Regions from separate parts of the Kribbella sp. CA-247076 genome, predicted to be linked through region 1. Evidence: riboswitches for the same ligand, from Rfam matches in the RefSeq annotation. Region 1 holds a riboswitch; the other holds the start of a gene.
What was found. Region 1 has a riboswitch for cobalamin ahead of metE (5-methyltetrahydropteroyltriglutamate--homocysteine S-methyltransferase). Riboswitches for the same ligand answer to the same signal wherever they lie in the genome.
Positions count from the first base shown of each region.

Region 2: it holds a riboswitch for cobalamin, as region 1 does, so the genes downstream of both, ACQPYZ_RS15295 (magnesium chelatase subunit D family protein) here and metE (5-methyltetrahydropteroyltriglutamate--homocysteine S-methyltransferase) in region 1, are expected to answer to the same signal.

Region 1 covers NZ_CP192051.1:4,238,545-4,245,629, reverse strand. Annotated here, with positions in the region: gene ACQPYZ_RS20080 (energy-coupling factor transporter transmembrane component T) at 1-43, opposite strand, end outside; gene ACQPYZ_RS20075 (hypothetical protein) at 40-1,056, opposite strand; gene ACQPYZ_RS20070 (prenyltransferase/squalene oxidase repeat-containing protein) at 1,053-3,812, opposite strand; cobalamin riboswitch at 4,010-4,234, shown strand; gene metE (5-methyltetrahydropteroyltriglutamate--homocysteine S-methyltransferase) at 4,364-6,667, shown strand; gene ACQPYZ_RS20060 (methylenetetrahydrofolate reductase) at 6,742-7,085, shown strand, end outside.
Region 2 covers NZ_CP192051.1:3,230,983-3,238,067, reverse strand. Annotated here, with positions in the region: gene ACQPYZ_RS15295 (magnesium chelatase subunit D family protein) at 1-1,844, opposite strand, end outside; cobalamin riboswitch at 1,909-2,034, opposite strand; gene ACQPYZ_RS15290 (3-keto-5-aminohexanoate cleavage protein) at 2,094-2,780, shown strand; gene surE (5'/3'-nucleotidase SurE) at 2,771-3,544, opposite strand; gene cobN (cobaltochelatase subunit CobN) at 3,557-7,085, opposite strand, start outside.

The DNA of each region.
Region 1 (7,085 bases):
ACGCCGCCGGGTGCAGGTTCCGGGGCAGCCAGTACGCCGTCACGAGCGTCTGCTGCGCCGGTACTGCGCGGTGAGCACGGCGGCCCCGATCAGGAGGATCGCGGCGAACCCGGTCAGGACCGTCGACACCGGCACCGCGCGGGACACCGTACCGGTCTGGTTGCCTGCAGCAACTGGTTCACCGCCGGTCCACTCGACGTCGGTGGTCGACTCGCTAGGCCGGGGTTCGGCGGCTGGCGGCGCGCCCTCCCGCGGCAGCCCCGGCGGGAGAGCGGTCGACTGTCCCGGCGACGGGGCGACCTGCCCGGACTGCGTCGGGCCGGGCTCATTGGTGTTGCTGCCCGGGTCCCCGGTCTGCTGGCCGCCGATCGTGGTGGTCGAGTCGCCGCCGGGGCCGTCGTTCGGATCGAGCGACGTACCGTTCGGTCCGGTGTTCGTGCCCGGCTGGTTCGGCTGCTGCTTCTCGCCGGGATCGTTGCCGGTCGGGCGCTGGGTCGGCTGACCGGTGGTGGGTTGCGGTGCGCTGCCGGGGCGGCGCGGGGTGATCCGCGGCTTGGGATTCGTCTGCGCGGTCGCGTTCAGCGAGAACGACCACCCCTCGAAGCCGCCGCGGATCGCGTCACGGTTCTTCACGCCCCACTGGCTGTACTGCCACTGACCGCCGTTGGTCGCATGCCAGTACGACCAGTAGCCGGAGGCCGGTGGGGTGTCGATACAGGGTTCCTTGTACTTCGGCCGGCCGGCGATCGGCACCACCTCGTTCGGGCCCGGGCGGTTCTCGAGCCGGCAGATGAACGCCTCACCCCACCGTCGGGTGCCCTGGAGTTGGATGCCTGCGTCGACGAGCGCGGAGTGACCGGTGAACCCCGGGCCGACCGGTCCGGGTGCACATCGGACGATCGTCGTACCGCCGAGGGCCTGGAAGTCGATGACCACGGTCACACCCTCGTCGGTCGGGCAGAACCCGGGCGTGCCGCGCGAGGGGTCGACCGCCGAGGCGTGCAGGGGTGCCGCGATCAGCAGCAGTCCGGCAAGAACCGCGGTGAGTCGTCTCATCGGGACCCGGTCCGGGTCGGGGCGGATCGCCGGGCCGGCGACCGGCGGGTGGTGACCAGCCAACCGAGGGCAGCTCCGCCGACCACGAGCACCACGGCCAGACCGGCCCAGAGCCACCACGGCCCGAGGTCCTGACTGGTGGTCGCGGCCTGCGTCGTGGTCGTCTCGGTCGCACCCTCGGCGAACGGCGCGGTCGTTCCGCGGGTCAGTACGTCGGTGTCGATCGTGAGCAGCGACGTGCCCGTGAGCGCGGGCAGCGCGGCGGCGCTCGCGTCCGGGTCGCTGGTCCCGCCGGGACGGACCGGCAGACCACCGTCGGCGGCGATCGCTGATTTCAGCCGGGTCGCCGCGTCCGCGGTCTCCAGGCCGACCGAGCGCAGCGCGACCATCGCGGCCGACGTCGCCGGGATGCTCGGCTGACCGTCCTGCTGCCACCCGGCCTTCCACACGCCGTCGGCGTCCTGCCGATCGGTCAGCGCCTTGACCGCCTTCTGCAGGGTGGCTGTGGGCGCGGCCGGCTCGGCGCCGGGCCGAACCGCGTTCAGCGCCTGTACGGCGATCGCGGTGGCGGCGATGTCGCCGGTCTGGCACCGCTGTTCGGCCGGCCCGAACTTCGCCGGGAACGACCCGTCGCCGCACTGCTGGCGCAAGAGCGCATCGACGGCACGCTTCGCGTCATCGGCCCGGTTCGCGGCGACGAGCGCGAGTACTCCGTACGCCTGGCTGGTGAGGTCGGACTGGTCGCCCGACTTGCTCTGGTCGGTGATCCGCCCGTCGGCCTGGACCCGGGCGGCCAGTTCACCGGCGAGGTCGTTGCCGACGGCATCCTTGGAGGACAGCGCGAGAAGCAGTGTGAGCTTCGCGAGCGGACCGGCGTACCGGGCGTTCGGTTCGTCGTAGGGCACGCCGTGGGCGTAGGCGGCGACCGCGTCGGGTTGCGCCATCAGCGAGGCGATCGCCCCGACCGACCCGGGCAGCTTGCCGGCCTGCCGGAGTGCGAGTCCGAGGTCGACGGTCGCGTCGTAGTCGACGTAGCGCTTGCCGTCCTTGTCCACCTCGACGTGGTTGCCGCCGGTGAGCCTGGAGAGCAGGTACTGCGCCGTGTCGTCGGCGTCGCGGCCACTCGGTCCGGCGGTGGTCGTGGGCGCCGAAGTGGTCTGCTGCGGAGTCGGTGACATCGTCGTCGTGACGGTGGTCGTCGGTCGTGGCAGCGCGGGCAACGTCGGCATCACCACGACCGTGCGGGTGCTCGTCGTGGTCGCGCGGGGGAGCGGCGGCGGCCGGAGCGTGCTCGTGTGGACGACGGTCGGGCCCGGGACCGTCGTCGGCGGCTTGCCCGGCAGGGTCTTCGTGACCGTCGGCGTCGACGTCGGCCGGGCGGTCGTCGTCACCGTCGCCGTGGCCGTCGCCGTGGCGGTGACGGTCACCGTCGGGGACGGGGTCGGGTCGGTCGGCGGGTCCGGGTCGGTCCAGGCCAGGTCGGCGAACGGCACCGGGGCGAGCGCGAACACCGCCTGCGGGGTGGCCCGGCGCCACTGGTCGATGCCGAGGTTGATGCCGTTGGCAACCGCATCCGCGAGCGACTCGCCGTTGTACGCGATCGCGCCGACGTGGTCGGCGGCGGCACCGACGTTCTCGGCGGTGAGCTGCAGGCTTGCCACCCAGTCCTTCGCCTTGTCCGCGGCCGCCGTGCGGCCACCGCCGACGAGGGCCTGGGCGACCAGGCCGGTGCTGTTCGTGTTCGAGCCCTCGGTCGAGACCCCGCCGCCGAACGAGCCGTCCGGCTTCTGCACCGAGGTCAGCCAGGTCAGGCCCTTGAGGATCTCGTCGTCGACTCCGCCGATGCCGTAGTTCTGCGCGGTCATCAGCGCCTGCACGGCCATCGCCGTACCGTCGCCGTCGGGTGCGCCCTGACCCTCGTCGCAGGTGAGCTTGTCGTTGTAGAACATCCGGAAGTAGCCGTCGGCGCACTGCTGCCGGACGAGGAAGTTCACGGCGGCCTCGGGTACGCCGCCGGACCGGGCCAGGCCCATCACGGCGAGGGACTGGCTGAAGATGTTGGTGTCGTCGTTGCCGGTGCCGAAGTCGCGGATCCGGCCCTCCTCGACGCCCGCGTCGGGGCCGGCGAGCAGGTCGAGGGTCTCCTGCCGCATGTTCCGGCCGCCGAAGTCGCGGTAGTCCTGGCCGGCGGTGACCGCGGCCAGCAGGATCTTCGCGGTCGCGCCGGCGATCCGGGCGTCCGGATCCGGGTACCAGCCCGGGCCGGCGTAGTCCGGCACGTGCTCGGAGACGGCCTTCACGACCGAACGGATCACCGCGGGATCGGCCTCGGTCGCGATCAGCGCCCACTGGGTGTCGATCGTCAGACCCCAGTCCGGGTTGGCGAACCCGGGGATCGCGCCGTCGACCAGCTGACCGGCCATCCAGGCTGCGGCCGCGCCCGCCTCCGGGGACGCGGCAGCCGTCGTACGGCGCTCGGTCCGCGCGTCGTCGGCGGACGAGACGGGCGAGGCGTGCGCGGCGATCGTCGGGGCGAGGGTGAGCGTCGCGGCGAAAACCGCGGTCGTCCAACGGCGGGCGGAGGTGCGCATCGAACCTGACTTCGGCTGGGCGGTCCGCGATGCGTCGCCCAGCACGGTCACCGGCCCCCATCGGTCGCGGTGACCGATCAGGAACGGCGGTCGCCGTCCCGGACTCCGCCCGTAGACCACGACGGGTGTGGAGTCGCAGACCCGTCGGCAGGCATTCCGGCTCACGGAGGTCGCCCTCCGCCTACGGTTGCGGGTCAGCGCCGGACTTCGACCGGCTTCCCCCACACGTCAGGTCGTCACGCACTTCCGGGCACAGCCCGGGAAGCGACAGTAGGTTACCTTCCCACGCGCCCACCGGGAAACCCGCACGAACGTGTCTGTTCGCACTCTGTGCGCTCTCGACCTCGCCTCGGGTCGCGCGGGTAAGCTGGCTGGGCAGCTGGTTCGGTCTGGCAGCCAGTCAGATCGTCGTAAGAGGGAACCCGGTGTGAGTCCGGGACTGCCCCGCAGCGGTGAGGGGGAACGACCGCCGTCAGGAAGCACTGGGTCCAGCCGGACCTGGGAAGCGACGGCCAGTAGGTGTCCGGCAACTGATACAGCCGGGCGTGCCCCCGAGTCCGAAGACCTGCCACTGCCCACCGTGCGCCCGGCGTACGGCGGTGACCGCGTGACCTCGTGGGAAGGTCGACGGGCGTGGCCGGGTGCGACCGGCGGCGTCGGCGTGCTCTCCCACCGGGTCGAGGGTCTTTCGAGACAGGCTCGCTAAGGAGAGACGCTTGAACAGCAAGTCGGCAGCACGGGCCACCGTGTACGGCTACCCCAGGCAGGGTTCCCATCGTGAACTGAAGAAGGCCGTCGAGGGCTACTGGAAGGGCACGGTCACGGCCGACGCCCTCCGGCAGACCGCCGCGGACCTTCGCAAGGCCAACTGGCAGCAGTTGGTCGCCGACGGGATCGGCGAAGTGCCGACCGGTGACTTCTCGTACTACGACCACGTGCTGGACACGACCGTCCTGCTCGGGGCGATTCCGCAGCGACACCGGGCCTCCGTGGACGCGGACCCGCTGGACGGGTACTTCGCGATGGCCCGCGGCACCCAGGAGGTCGCGCCGCTGGAGATGACGAAGTGGTTCGACACCAACTACCACTACCTGGTGCCGGAGCTCGGCCCGGACACGACGTTCACCGTCGACTCCAGCAAGCAGGTCTCCGAGCTGCAGGAAGCCGTGGCGCTGGGCCTCAAGGCCCGGCCGGTCCTGGTCGGGCCGATCACCTATCTCCTGCTGGCCAAGCCGGCGCCCGGCGTGGCGGAGGACTTCCAGCCACTGTCCCTGCTCGAGCGGATCCTCCCGGCGTACGCCGAGGTGCTGGCCGACCTGCGCGCCGCGGGGGCGGAGTGGGTCCAGCTGGACGAGCCGGCCCTGGTCCAGGACCGCACCGCCGACGAGCTCGACGCCGTGGCCCGGGTGTACAGCACGCTGGGCGGTCTCACCGACCGCCCGAAGCTGCTCGTGGCCTCGTACTTCGACCGGCTCGGTGACGCCTTGCCGGTGCTGGCCGACGCTCCGGTCGACGGTCTGGCGATCGACTTCACCGGCCCGGCCGCGGCGAATCTCGACGACCTGGCCGCGGTCCCCGGCCTTCGCGGCAAGCGCCTGGTCGCGGGGGTGGTCAACGGCCGCAACATCTGGATCAACGACCTGTCCGCCTCGCTCTCGGTGCTCGCCCAGCTGATGGGCCTGGTCGACCACGTGGACGTGGCCGCCTCGTGCTCGCTGCTGCACGTTCCGATCGACGTATCCGCCGAGACCGAGCTCGATCCCGAGGTGCGGCCGTGGCTCGCCTTCGCCCGGCAGAAGACCGCCGAGATCGCGGCGCTGGCCACCGGTATCACCGAAGGCACCGAGGCGATCGCGGCCGTCCTCGACGCGAACCGCGAGGCGCTGGCGTCCCGGGCGTCCTCGCCCCTGACGAACAACCCGGCGGTCCGGGCACGGGCCGCGGCGGTCACCGCGGCGGACGGTCGGCGCGGGGCGTCGTACCCCGACCGGAGTGCCGCACAGCAGGCCAGGCTGGGGCTGCCGTTGTTGCCGACGACAACCGTGGGGTCGTTCCCGCAGACCGGCGAGCTGCGGAAGGCCCGGGCAGACCTGCGGGCCGGCCGGATCGACGAGGCGCAGTACGACGAGCGGATCGACGCGGAGATCCGCGAGGTGATCGCGTTCCAGGAGAAGGCCGGCCTCGACGTGCTGGTGCACGGCGAGCCGGAGCGCAACGACATGGTCCAGTACTTCGCCGAGCAGCTCGACGGGTACGTCGCCACGCAGCACGGCTGGGTGCAGTCGTACGGGACGCGCTACGTCCGTCCGCCGGTGCTGGTCGGCGACATCTCGCGGCCGGAGCCGATGACGGTCCGGTGGTGGGCCTACGCGCAACTGCAAACTGATCGTCCGGTGAAGGGCATGCTGACCGGTCCGGTCACGATGCTGGCGTGGTCGTTCGTCCGCGACGACCAGCCGCGGAGCGAGACCGCCCGGCAGGTCGCGCTCGCCCTGCGCGACGAGGTGAACGACCTCGAGACGGCGGGCGCGGCCGTCATCCAGGTCGACGAGCCGGCGCTGCGGGAGACCCTGCCGTTGCGTACGGCGGCGCGCGCCGAGTACCTGGCGTGGGGCACCGAGGTGTTCCGCCTGACGACGAGCGGCGTACGCGCGGACACCCAGATCCACACGCACATGTGCTACGTGGAGTTCGGCGACATCCTCAACGCGCTCGACGAGATGGACGCGGACGTCGCCAGCCTGGAGGCCGCCCGCTCGCACATGCAGGTCGCGCACGAGCTCAGCGAGGCCGGCTACCCGCGCGGAGTCGGGCCGGGCGTCTACGACATCCACTCACCGCGCGTCCCGGGTACGCCGGAGGTCGTGTCGCTGCTCCGCAAGGGTCTGGACGCGATCCCGGCGGCACGCCTGTGGGTGAACCCGGACTGCGGCCTGAAGACCCGCGGCTGGCCCGAGGTCCGCGACTCCCTGCAGAACGTCGTCACCGCCGCCCAAGAGCTCCGCACCGAGCTGCGCTGACCACTAAGGTGGCCGGGACGCTCGTCCCGGCCACCTCGGACGTGACGACACGGAGAACCCACGGGGAGGATGTTGTGCAGCCGGATCTCTCGACGATTCTGCGGACCGGACGCCGTACGGAGTTGCTCTTCTACGGGATGACGCCACCACGCCTGGCGATCGCCGAGGACGCGCTGCGCCGGTTCCTCGACGTGACCAAGGCGCGACTGCAGCAGATCGACGTCGATGCGCTGATTCTGTACGACATCGACGACGAGGCCGAGCGCTCGGACACCGAACGGCCGTTCCCGTTCAGCCCGACCATGGACCCCGCGCGCTTCCTGGCCGAGCACCTGACCTGGTGGGAGCGGCCGGCGATCGTGTACCGCTCGGTCGGCAAGTACAGCGAAGCGGAGCTGGATTCCTGGGTACGGCGGAC
Region 2 (7,085 bases), 1.0 Mb from region 1:
CCGGTGGGGAGCGACTCGAGGCGGCGTACGGCGGCATCGACACTGCCGGTCGGTGGGAGGGCGACCGTGGCGGTCGCGCCGGCGAACGTGACCAGGCCGACGGTGTCGCGGCGCTGGTAGGCATCCAGGAGCAGCGAGACGATCGCCGTCTTCACCTCGCCCATGCGCTTCTTCGTGCCCATCGAGCCGGAGGCGTCGACGCAGAACAGCACGAGGTTGCCCTCACGCCCCTCCCGTACGGCGAGCCGCACGTCGGACGCACGCACGGCAAGGCCAGGGCCGCTGTGGTGGCGCGAGTGCTGGTGTGGGGCCGCCGAACGGATGGTGGCAAGGAGATGCGGCCGACCGGACTCACGACCGAGGCGCGGCCGGTCCCCCACCACGCGGCCGGCGTCGGTGATCGCCCGGGAACGTCGCCCGGCCACACCCGCACCGGCGGCCTGAACACTCAGCAACCGGGCCTTGTACGGCTCCGAGCTCCCGACCACCTCGCCCACCGGAGCAACCCCCGAGCCCTTCCGCCCCGCCTCATCACGGTCGGCCTTCTCACGGTCCGCCTTGCCATGGTCCGCCTTGTCGCGGTCCGTCTCGTCACGGTCGGCTGGGTCGCGGTCCCCCTCAGCGCGGTCCGCTCGGTCGGCGTCCGCGCGGTCGGCCCCGGCGGAACCGGGGTCGGCGGGGTCGGCAGGGCCGGCGTCCGGGTCGGACGGATCCGACGGGTCCGCACCGCCGCCGGGGCCGTTAGGATCGTCCGGGTCGTCGTCGGGATCCGGGTCGGGTGGGGTGCTGTTGTTGATGGCGTCTTCGAGTTGGTCCTCGTCCAGGCCGGGAGCATCGAAGGGGTTGCGGCGTCGGCGGTGCGGGAGCGCGAGTTTGGCGGCCGCGCGGACGTCGTCCACCTCGACGACCGTCCGGCCGGACCAGGCGGCGTGCGCGACCGCCGTCCGCGCGGTGACCAGGTCGGCGCGCATCCCGTCGACGTCGAAGGACGCGCAGATCTCCGCGATCTGCCGAAGGGCGCCGTCGGTCAGAATCACCTCGGACAGCAGATCGCGCGCCTTGACGATGCGCTCGGCGAGCTCACGTTGCGCGGCGTCGTACTGTGCGGTGAAGCCGGCCGGGTCCGCCTCGTAGGCGAGGCGCGCACGCATCACCTCGACCCGGACGGCGGGGTCGCGACTGGCGACGACGTCGACGGTCAGGCCGAAGCGGTCGAGCAGTTGCGGGCGGAGCTCGCCTTCCTCCGGGTTCATCGTGCCGACCAGGACGAACCGCGCCGGGTGGGTGACCGAGACGCCGTCACGTTCGACGGTCGCGCGGCCCATGGCGGCCGCGTCGAGGAGTACGTCGACCAGGTGGTCGTGCAGCAGGTTGACCTCGTCGACGTACAACAGCCCGCGGTGCGCGGCCGCGAGCAGACCTGGCTCGTACGCCGTGACGCCCTCGGCCAGCGCCTTCTCCAGGTGCAGCGACCCGAGCACGCGGTCCTCGGTCGCACCCACCGGCAACTCGACCAACCGCGCCGGCCGCGTGCCCACCCCGGGACCCGACCCGGACTCCCCGGCGGACGGGTGCGGACCGTCGGGACACGCGGGGTCGGGGTGGTCGGGATCGCAGGAGAAGCGGCAGCCCGGGACGACGTCGACGGCCGGCAGGATCTCGGTGAGCGCCCGGACCGCGGTCGACTTGGCGGTGCCCTTCTCGCCGCGGATCAGGACGCCGCCGATCGCCGGTGAGATGGCCGCGAGGACCAGCGCCAGTTGCAGCTCCGGCATTCCGACCACCGCGGTGAAGGGGAATCCGGCACTCGCGCGAGGAGTGAGGCTGGTCGGAACAGGCCGCATCGGGCGGATCCCTTCGTCCAGCGGGTGTCCACGCCCGCTTCGGCAGCTGGTACGCCGGACCACGCGAGGCCGGCGGACGGACGCGGATGTCCTGGCTTCCGGGTCACCCCGGTCACAGTGGCGGGACCGCCCCGGACTCCCGGCCGCAGCCGGTCACCGGTGTTCCTCCACAACCGTCCGCTCGATCATGGCACAACCCCACCCCACCCTCAGCGACCAGGTTCACACCGCCGCTAGCGTGGAGTCGTGATGGTGAAAGCGTGCCTGAACGGTGACCGCTCGCGAGCCGACCACCCCGGAGTGCCGATCACGCCAGCCGAGCTCGCGTCGGCCGCGGAGGCAGCAGTTCGCGCGGGCGCACAGGCGGTGCACCTCCATCCCCGCGGACCGGACGAGCGGGAGAGCCTGCGCTGGCCGGACATCCGCGCGGCCGTGGACGCGGTGCGGGAGCGATGTCCCGGCGTACCGGTCGGAGTGTCGACCCGGGCGGAGATCCTGCCGGATCTGTGGCAACGGCTCGAGCTGATCGCGGAGTGGGACCGTGGGCCGGACTTCGCGAGTGTGAACTTCCACGAGGAGGGTGCCGAACAGGTCGCCGACCTGTTGATCGAACGCGGGATCGAGGTCGAGGCCGGTTTGTTCACGCCCGCCGCGGCCGGGGACTACGTGGCGTGGGCGGGTCCGGTCGTCCGCGTGCTGGTCGAAGCGATCCCTGGCGTGTCACCGGGTCAGGACGGCGTCGCGGCCGCTCGGGCAGTCCTCGACGTCCTGCCGACGACCGATGTCCTCGTGCACGGCGAGAACGAGTGGGCCTGGCCGGTGCTGCGGTGGGCTCAGGCGCAGGGGCACGACGTACGCGTCGGCCTGGAGGACATGGTGACCGGGCCCGACGGCGAATCGGTCCGGGACACGGCGGACCTCCTGGGCTACCTGTAGCTGGAGAGGCGTTTCGCGAGGGCGGTGGCGGCCGCGTCGTCCTTGACTTCACGGATGCCGACGATCGGCGTGACCGTGACGAAGCCGGCGGCGAGCAGGGCCTCGTCCGAACCGGCGACCGGGTTCGCGGCCGGCGGCTCGAGCTCGATCATCGGCTCGCCGGTCGGCGCCGTCGTGCCGGTGATCCGGGACCGCTTGATCGGCGCCAGCGACGCGTGCCGGACACCGGCCAGCCGGTCGAGCGGGAGATCGGGGACGTTGATCGTCAGCACGGTCCCGGCCGGCTCGGGCGTGATCCAGGTCAGCGCTTCGGCCGCGACCGCGCCGGCGGTCTGCCAGTGCGCCGGGTCGTCGGAGTCGATACTGACCGCGACCGCCGAGAGACCCTGGCCGGCCGCGGTCAGCGCGGCGGCGACCGTGCCGGAGTGGAAGATCGGGACGCCGATGTTGAGCCCGCGGTTGATTCCGGACACGACGACGTCGGGCTTCGCGCCGAACGCACCGACCGTGGCCAGCGTGACCGCGAGCGCCGGCGTCCCGTCGATGCCGTGGTAGGTGATGCCGCCCTCGTCCTCGGCCGAGGTCCGGATCGGGCGGCCGACCATCCCGGCCCGGGCCGAGCCGACCCCGCTCTGGTCGTCCAGCGGAGCGACCACGAGGACGTCGTGCCCGAGCTCGGCGATCGCCGGGGCGAGCGCCCGGATGCCCGGAGCCTGGTAGCCGTCGTCGTTCGTGATCAGGACTCGCAGCTTCTCCGGCGCCATGCCTCTACCCAATCAGCCGCGATCCTCGATGTCACCCTCCGTCTCGAGGACCGCGCTGCGGAGCGTCTCGAGCGCCTCCGCGGACGGCTCCGCCCACAGCCCGCGCTGGGCCGCCTCGAGCAGCCGCTCCGCGATCCCGTGCCGGGCCCACGGGTTCGACGTGCGGAAGAACTCCGCCATCTCCGGGTTCGCGACGTACTCCGTCGTCAGCGTCTCGTACATCCAGTCGTCGACCACGCCCGCGGTCGCGTCGTACCCGAACAGGTAGTCCACCGTCGCGGCCATCTCGAAGGCGCCCTTGTACCCGTGCCGGCGCATCGCGGCCATCCAGCGCGGGTTGACCACCCGGGCCCGGAAGACCCGCTTGGTCTCCTCCGCCAGCGTGCGCGTCTTCACCTGCGCGGGAACGGCGGAGTCGCCGACGTACGCCTTCGGGTTGGTCCCGGTCAGGTGGCGGACCATGGCGATCATGCCGCCGTGGTACTGGAAGTAGTCGTCGGAGTCCATGATGTCGTGCTCGCGGGTGTCCGCGTTCTTCGCCGCCACCTGAATCCGGGCGTACGCGCGCTCCATCGATCCGCGCGCCTCGGTCCCGTCGAGATCCTTGCCGTACGCGTACCCACCCCAGACGGCGTATACCTCGGCCAGCTCGGCGTCGGTCCGCCAGTTCCGCGCGTCCACGAGCGGCAGCAGCCCGGCGCCGTACGAGCCGGGCTTGGAGCCGAAGACGCGCGCGGTCGACGACCGTACGTCGTTGCCCGCGGCAACGTCGGCGTCGACGTGCGCGCGCAGGTAGTTGTCACCGGCCGGCTCGTCCAGCGCGGCGACAGTACGGACGGCCTCGTCGAGCAGCGCGACCACGTGCGGGAAGGCGTCCCGGAAGAAGCCCGAGATCCGGACCGTGACGTCGACCCGCGGCCGGCCGAGCTCCTCGACCGGAACCACCTCGAAGCCGGTCACCCGGCGGGACGCGTCGTCCCAGACCGGGCGGCAGCCGAGCAGCCACAGCACCTCGGCGAGGTCGTCGCCCTGCGTGCGCATCGCCGACGTCCCCCAGACCGTCAGGCCGACGGACCGCGGCCACTCCCCCGTCTCCGCCCGGTGGCGGGCCAGCAGCGAGTCGGCCAGGGCGACGCCGACGTCCCAGGCGTTCCGGCTCGGGATCGCCTTCGGGTCGACGGCGTAGAAGTTGCGGCCGGTCGGCAGCACGTTGACCAGCCCCCGGGTCGGCGATCCGGACGGGCCGGCCTCGACGAACCGGCCGTCGAGGGCGCGCAGGACGTTCGCCAACTCGTCGCCGGTCCGCGCCAGCCGCGGCACGACCTCGGTGGCGGCGAACGTCAGCGACGCCTCGACCCCGGCCGACGAGCGGCCGAGCACCTCGGTCACGACCACCGGCACCTTCGCCGCGTCCCAGCTCAGCGTCTCCATCCCCACGACGAGCTTCCGCGCGACCGCCTCCAGCAGGTCGACGCCATCGGCCCCGCTGACCGCGGGCAGATCCGCGAGCGTGGCGAGGTCGGCGAGGTCCGCGGCCTGCCCGGGGTTCGCGAGGAGCTCCGCCTCGTCCACGCCGAACGTGTCGCCGAGCGCGGTCCGCAGCCCGGGGATCGAGTACGAACCACCCCACAACTGCCGGGCCCGCAGTACGGCGAGCACCAGGTTGATCCGCGCCTCGCCGGTCGGCGTACCACCGAGCACGTGCAGGCCGTCGCGGATCTGCACGTCCTTGATCTCGCAGAGATAGCCGTCCAGGTGCAGGACGAACTCGTCGAAGTCGTCGTCCGCCGGCTTCTCGGCGGTGTGCAGGTCGTGGTGCAGCTGAGCGGCCTGGATCAGCGTCCAGATCTGCGCCCGCAGCGTCGGCACCTTCTCGGGATCCAGAGCTGAGACGGTCGCGTACTCGTCGAGCAGATACTCCAGCTTCGCCATGTCACCGTACGTCTCGGCCCGCGCCATCGGCGGGACCAGGTGGTCGACGACGGTCGCGTGCGCCCGCCGCTTCGCCTGCGTGCCCTCACCCGGGTCGTTGACGATGAACGGGTACACCATCGGCAGGTTCCCGAGGACGGCGTCCGGCGCGCAGTCGGCCGCCAGCCCGATGCCCTTGCCCGGCAACCACTCCAGCGTCCCGTGCTTGCCCAGATGTACGACGGCGTGCGCGCCGAAGCCCCCATCCGACGGCGAGGCCTCGAGCCACCGGTACGCCGCCAGGTAGTGGTGCGACGGCGCCATATCCGGGTCGTGGTAGATCGCGACCGGGTTCTCGCCGAACCCGCGCGGCGGCTGGATCATCAGGACGACGTTCCCGAACCGCAGCGCGGCCAGCGCGATCTCACCGGACGGGGCGACGTACAACTCCCCCGGCGGCGCTCCCCAGGCCTCGCTCATTGCCTCACGCAACGATTCCCGCACGGAGCCGAACCATTGGGCGTAGGTCGCCGGTGGGATCTTCGCGACCGCCGTCTCGAGCTGCTCGTCGGTCAGCCAGTCGACGTCGTGCCCGCCGGCCGCGATCAGCCGGTGGATCAGCCCGTCGCCTTCGAGCTCGCCGACGTCCAGGTCACCGAGGTCGTACCCGGCCTCCTGCAGTCGCCCGAGGAGCGCGACCGCCGAGGCCGGCGTGTCGAGACCGACGGCGTTCCCGATCCGCGCGTGCTTGGTCGGGTACGACGACAGCACCAGCGCGATCCGCTTCTCGGCGACCGGAACGTGCCGGAGCCGGGCGTGCGCGACCGCGATCCCGGCGAGCCGCCGGCACCGCTCCAGGTCCGGTGCGTACCGCGCGAGCCCGTCCTCGTCGTACGCCTTGAAGGAGAACGGGATCGTGATCAGCCGGCCGTCGAACTCCGGGATCGCCACCTGGGTCGCCGCGTCCAGCGGACTGACCGCCGCGTCGCTGGCCAGCCACTGCTCGCGCGTCGAGGTCAGCGCGAGGCCCTGGATCAACGGGATGTCGAGGGACGCGAGCGCTCCCGCGTCCCACGCGTCGTCCGAGCCGCCCGCGCTCGCGTCGGCCGCCACCGACCCGCCGGCTGCGAGCAGAGTGGTGACGAGTACGTCGCACTTCCGCAGCAGGTCGAACAGGCCGGCGTTCTCGGTCGAGGTCGGATCCAGGCCGCGGAGCGTGCCGCAGTACACCGGCAACGGCTGGGCACCGGCCGCCTCGACCGCGGTCGCCAGCGCGTCGACGAAGGCGGTGTTCCCGGAGATCTCGTGCGCGCGGTAGTAGACGATGCCGACCACGGGCCGCTCGTCCGCGACGAGCGTTCCGCGGACGCCGTACGTCGGCAGCGCCCGCGGCGGGTCGAACTCGTCGCCGGTCAGCAGGAGCGTGTCGCGCAGGAAGCCGGCCAGGTTGCGGAGATTGTCCGCGCCGCCTTCCCGCAGGTAGGCGAGCGCCTCGGTGACCGCACCGGCGGGCACAGTCGACAGCGACATGAGCTCCGCGTCCGGAGCGGCCTCTCCGCTGACCACCACGGCCGGCTTGCCGGAGGCGATGACCGCGTCCAGCCCCTCCTCCCAGGCCCGGCGACCGCCG